2 regions of the Streptomyces vastus genome follow, and region 2 is predicted to be linked to the other one. Evidence: riboswitches for the same ligand, from Rfam matches in the RefSeq annotation. Region 2 holds a riboswitch; the other holds the start of a gene.
What was found. Region 2 has a riboswitch for glycine ahead of gcvT (glycine cleavage system aminomethyltransferase GcvT). Riboswitches for the same ligand answer to the same signal wherever they lie in the genome.
Positions count from the first base shown of each region.

Region 1 (2,937 bases), on a different contig from region 2:
GCTGGCCGAACTCCGGCCAGGTGACCGGCTCCATCTCGGTGGTGCCGTTGAGCTTCATGGTGCAGGAGCCGAGCGGGATCATGCCGCGGTCGAGCGCGTAGTCACGGTCGGCGAGGCGGCGCAGATAGCGCAGCATCGCGGTCTCGGAGCGGTGCTGGTGGAACACCGGGTGCGTGAGGTACTCGTCGGTGCGCAGCAGCGCGGTGGGCAGCGTGTCCTCGGCGGAGGCGTCCAGCGCCTCGATGTCGCCCTCGACGCCGAACGCGGTCCATACGGCGCCCAGTTGGGTCCGTGTGGTGGTCTCGTCGCAGGCGATGGACAGCTGGTCTGCGTCGACGAGACGCAGGTTGACCCCGCCCTCGCGCGCCGCTGCGACGATCTCGGCAGCCCTTCCCGGCACCCGGACGGTGAGCGTGTCGAAGTACGCCGCGTGGACGACCTCGACTCCGCCCGCCCTCAGTCCCGCGGCGAGGATCGTGGCGTACCGATGGGTGCGCTGCGCGATCGACCTGAGGCCCTCCGGACCGTGGTAGACGGCGTACATACCAGCCATCACGGCGAGCAGCACCTGAGCCGTGCAGATGTTGCTGGTCGCCTTCTGCCGGCGAATGTGCTGCTCCCGCGTCTGAAGGGCGAGCCGGTACGCCTGGTCGCCGTCCGCGTCCAGCGAGACACCGACGAGGCGGCCCGGCAGGTTGCGGGCGAACTTCTCGCGCACCGCCATGTACCCGGCGTGCGGCCCGCCGAAGCCCATCGGTACGCCGAAGCGCTGGGTCGTGCCGACCGCGATGTCGGCGCCGAGCTCGCCCGGCGAGGCAAGCAGCGTCAGCGCCAGCAGATCGGCGGCGACGGTGACGATCGCGCCCATCTCATGCGCCTGCTCGATGACGGCCTTGATGTCCCGTACGGCACCGGAGGCGCCCGGGTACTGGATGAGCACGCCGGTCACGCCGCGCTCGGCGACATCGGCCGGAATGCCCTCGCTGAGATCCGCGACGACCACCTCGACGCTGATCGGCTCGGCGCGCGTCTCGATGACGGCGATGGTCTGCGGCAGCGCGTCGGCGTCTACGAGGAAGACGCCGTTCTTGACCTTGCCCACGCGTCGCGACAGCGCCATGGCCTCGGCTGCGGCGGTGCCCTCGTCGAGCAGCGAGGCTCCCGACGTCGGCAGGCCCGTGAGGTCGGCGACCATGGTCTGGAAGTTCAGCAGCGCCTCCAGGCGGCCCTGCGAGATCTCCGGCTGGTACGGGGTGTACGCGGTGTACCAGGCCGGGTTCTCCATGACGTTGCGCAGGATCACCGGCGGCGTGAACGTGCCGTAGTAGCCGAGCCCGATCATCGAGTCGAGGACCTCGTTGCGGTCCGCGAGGGAGCGCAGCTCGGCGAGGACCTCGGCCTCGGAGCGCGCGGCCGGCAGCGCGAGCGCCTCGGCGTCCTTGATCACATCTGGCACCGCGGCGGACGTCAGCTCCTCGAGCGAGCCGTACCCCACCTGCGCGAGCATCTTGGCCCGGGCCTCGGTGTCGGGCCCGATGTGGCGCTGCTCGAAAGGGATTCCCCGTTCGAGCTCGGAGAGCGGAATGGGATGGGCGGTCATTTGCGGAGGCCTCCTGGTCTGACACGACCTTCGAGGGCACCACGGCGGGTGCCCGGACGGCCTCCCCCTCTGTCATCTCGACCTGAGAGCTTCACCGGTCCGCCGACTGTACGGCGTCCCGGCTTTCACCGTCGGTGAGAGCGGAAGCCGTCAAACACCCGCTCTGCTTTCCAGAGTGGCCTCGTCCGCGCGGTACGTGGGCCTGAGAGATTCCGGGGAGGATTTGCTCCTTCGGCGCCTCCGATGAAGCCTTGGAGGACTCTCCCGCACGGGGTCAGCGGCCGTTGACAGCGTACCAGCGGGCATCCCCCGAGTGGCCGCCCACCGCAAAGTGCCCTTTCGTAGTGCTTATGGATGCGTAGTGCTGACGGATGAGTTGTGACCAGATGGAGGGCCCGTGCAGACCGACATCGATCCGCGCAACCTGATCGGCCGCAAGGCGTTCGACCGCGACGGCCACAAGATCGGCACTGTCGACGAGGTCTATCTCGACGACGCGACCGGTACGCCGGAGTGGGCGGCCATACGCACCGGCCTCTTCGGCAGGGACGCCTTCGTGCCCCTGGAGCCCAGCGAACTCGTCGAGGGCACCTTGCGGATTCCCTTCGACCGCGCCCTGATCAAGGACGCCCCCGACTTCGGCGTCGGCCGCCACCTCTCCCCGGAACAAGAACTCCAGCTCTACCACCACTACGGCCTCGACGTAACACCCCCGCCCCCACCCCCGGACCGCGACTTCGGCCACTTGGCAGGCTCGGACGAGCCCTAGCGAAGTCCGGTGCGGTATTCCCAGCGGAGCGCTGTCGCCGAGGCTACGGTCTTCGCGAAACCAGCGGCAGCGGGTCCGCCGGCTCCAGTTCCGGATCGTCGATGCGAAAGGTGCGTACGCGCCCGGGTTCGGAGTCGGGCGTCTCGAACCGCACCGTGACCCGCCCGATGCCACTGCCCTGCACCCACCCGTGCCCGAACTCGGCATGCCGTACGTCATGCCCCGCAGCCCACCGACGCACGGCGGGCGCCTCCTGCTCATCGGCCGGCTCCTGCCCCTCGTCCTGCGCCGGATGCTCCGCCTCACCCGCGTGGGCCCGTGCCTCGGCCTGCGCCCGAACCTGCGCGAAGAGATCCTCCTGTGTGTAGTCGGCGAGCCCAGAAACCCCGACTCCCAGCAGCCGTACGCCTCCGGTGGTGTCCACAGACTCCAGCAGCCGCGCGGCCGCCTCCCGCACCACCGCGGCGTCGTCCGTGGGGCCCCGCAGAGTCTCGGAACGGGTCAGCGTCGAGAAGTCGTACCGCCGCACCTTGAGGACGATGGTCCGCCCCGACAGATGCGCGCCGCG
Region 1 covers NZ_BAAASJ010000065.1:7,751-10,687, forward strand. The annotation lists gene gcvP (aminomethyl-transferring glycine dehydrogenase) at 1-1,600, opposite strand, end outside; glycine riboswitch at 1,781-1,877, opposite strand; gene ABD357_RS44830 (PRC-barrel domain-containing protein) at 1,998-2,369, shown strand; gene ABD357_RS25865 (DNA polymerase IV) at 2,413-2,937, opposite strand, start outside.
Region 1: linked by a shared signal. The riboswitch ahead of gcvP (aminomethyl-transferring glycine dehydrogenase) and the one ahead of gcvT (glycine cleavage system aminomethyltransferase GcvT) in region 2 are both predicted to bind glycine.

Region 2 (2,937 bases):
CGGCGAGTACAGATCGCTGACCGACTTCGTCGACTCCAGCTCGCCGCAGGTCTCGCCCGCGGCCACCGTGTCGCCGACCTCGGGGAGCTGGACGTATACGACGTCGCCGAGCGCGTTGGCCGCGTACTCGGTGATGCCGACCGTCGAGACGCCGTCCTCGGCGACCGACAGCCACTCGTGCTCCTTGCTGTAGCGCAGCTGCTGGGGGTTGCTCATGGCCTGAATTCTCCTGTACGCGGGGGACTGGTGATGAGCGGGTTGTCGTGTGTGACAAGACCGCGGATGCCGGACGGCAGACACGAGACGGCAGATACGAGACGGCACACGGGAACGTACGTCACGTCGGCGCGCTGCCGAACCGCCGACGGGACTACTTCTGACGCTTGTAGAACGGCAACGCCACGACCTCGTACGGCTCGTGGCTGCCCCGGATGTCCACGCCGACACCGGGCGTGCCGGGCGCGGAGTGCGCGGAGTCGACGTACGCCATCGCGATCGGCTTGCCGAGCGTCGGCGAGGGCGCGCCGGAGGTGACCTCGCCGACGACCTGGCCGCCGGAGACGACCGCGTACCCGGCGCGCGGGACACGGCGGCCCTCGGCGATCAGCCCGACGAGGACGCGCGGCGGGTTCTCCTGAGTCCTGGAGGCGGCTTCGGCGAGCGCCTCGCGGCCCACGAAGTCGCCCTCCTTCTCGAACTTCACGACCCGCCCGAGCCCCGCGTCGAAGGGGGTGAGCGAGGTCGACAGCTCATGCCCGTACAGCGGCATGCCCGCCTCCAGACGCAGCGTGTCCCGGCAGGACAGGCCGCTGGGGACGAGGCCCACCGAGGAACCCGCCTCGGTCAGCGCCTGCCACAGCTTTTCCGCGTCGGCCGGGGCGACGAACAGCTCGAAGCCGTCCTCGCCGGTGTAGCCGGTGCGCGCGATCAGGGCCGGAACGCCGGCGACCGTGCCGGGCAGGCCCGCGTAGTACTTCAGGCCGTCCAGGTTCGCATCGGTGAGCGACTTCAGGATGCCGGGGGACTCGGGGCCCTGGACGGCGAGCAGCGCGTACGCGTCGCGGTCGTCGCGGACCTCGGCGTCGAAACCGGCGGCGCGCTCGGTCAGCGCGTCCAGGACGGTCTGCGCATTACTCGCATTCGCGACGACCATGTACTCGGTCTCCGCGAGCCGGTACACGATCAGGTCGTCGAGGATGCCGCCGTCCTCCCGGCAGATCATGGTGTAGCGGGCGCGGCCGGCCTTGACGCTCCCGAGGTTCCCGACCAGCGCGTAGTCGAGCAGCGCGGCGGCCCCTGGTCCGGTGACCGTGATCTCGCCCATGTGGGAGAGGTCGAAGAGGCCCGCCTTCGTACGTACGGCGAGGTGCTCGTCGCGCTCGGAGCCGTACCGCAGGGGCATGTCCCAGCCGGCGAAGTCGGTCATCGTGGCGCCGAGCGAGCGATGCAGCGCATCGAGTGCGGTACGGCGTGGAATGGTGCTGCTCATCGGACAGGGCTCCCAAGGCATGACGGCGAGGTCGTTCCTCCCCATCTGTCATCGGAACCTGAGAGGTTCGCCATGACCTGTACGGTCACTGGCTTGCACCGTGGGTGGAGCCGACGCCCTGGCTACCAGGAGACGGCCCGCTTTTCAGATGTGCCTCGCCCGCGCGGTAACGGGGCCTGAGAGATTCAAGGGAGGAACTTGCTCCTTCGGCGCCCGGACACTCGTACACCTTCGTGTACATGTGCCCGGAACTCTCCCGCGCGGATTCAAGCGGCCGGTATGCAGTTGGCGCGCACATCATCGCACGCATCGGTGCGGCACGGCAGGGGGGACTTTCACAGGGGCTCAGAGGCGTTCACGTCGTTCACAGGGATCTGTGACGGGCCTGTGGCACGGCGAGAACGAAAACGACAGGGTGCTCGCATTACCTTCTCTTTACACTCGACGGGGATGGGTCTCGCGACCCCATGGGGAGGACGAACAGCGTGAACAGGACCACGGCGTACGCGACGGGTGCCGCCGTCGCACTGCCCAAGCAGCCCGCTGTCCCGGCTGTCCCGGCCAAAGAGGCGTGCGGCCCGCTCCCGGCGCCCGTCGTCCGTGATCTGCGGGAGCGCGCGGGACACAGTCCGCACGGCCTGCGCTTCGGCGCGGCCGATCTCGTCGTGGTCACGGGCCTGCCGGGCAGCGGCAAGTCGACCCTGATGCGCCGCGCCGTGACGGGCGTGCGCATCGACTCACAGGACACCCGCGACCGCTGGGACCACCGCCTGTCCCGCTTTCTGCCGTACGCGGTCTACCGCCCTCTCGTACGGGCCGCGCACTACGCGGGCCTGCGCCGTGCCCTGCGCTCCGGCGAGGGCGTCGTCGTGCACGACTGCGGCACCCAGGCCTGGGTGCGCAACTGGATCGCGCGCGAGGCCAGGCGCCGCGGCGGCACGCTGCATCTGCTGCTGCTCGACGTTCCGCCGGACACGGCCCTGGACGGCCAGCGTGAGCGCGGCCGCGGGGTCTCGCGGTACGCCTTCGCCCGGCACCGCGCCGCGGTCGCCCGGCTGCTGCGCTCCGTCGAGAAGGGTGACCTGCCGGAAGGCTGCGGTTCGGCCGTCCTCATCGACCGGTCCGCGGCGGACGTGCTGCGGCGGATCGACTTCGGCGACTGAACGGCTCGCGCCACGTGGGCGCTAGGGTTTTCAGTCGCAGCGGTCGCTGCCCCGGCGGTGGTATCCGGCCTATCCGGCACTGGTTCCGGCAGTGGGTTTCGAGCAGGTGGTAGAGGCAGATGGACTTCCCGGCACAGGCGCACCCCCATCCACACGTCGGCTGGCCCGGCAACGAGTTGGAGGAGGTGCTCGCCGCGTCCCTCGGCGCTCCTGCGGGGCCCGCAGCGCCCTCAACGGGTGCCCGGATCGTGGAGGTCCTCGGACGCAGCTTCCTCTGGGTGCCAC
Region 2 covers NZ_BAAASJ010000044.1:2,636-5,572, forward strand. The annotation lists gene gcvH (glycine cleavage system protein GcvH) at 1-216, opposite strand, end outside; gene gcvT (glycine cleavage system aminomethyltransferase GcvT) at 371-1,489, opposite strand; glycine riboswitch at 1,525-1,643, opposite strand; glycine riboswitch at 1,644-1,758, opposite strand; gene ABD357_RS22650 (AAA family ATPase) at 1,957-2,652, shown strand; gene ABD357_RS22655 (enhanced serine sensitivity protein SseB) at 2,772-2,937, shown strand, end outside.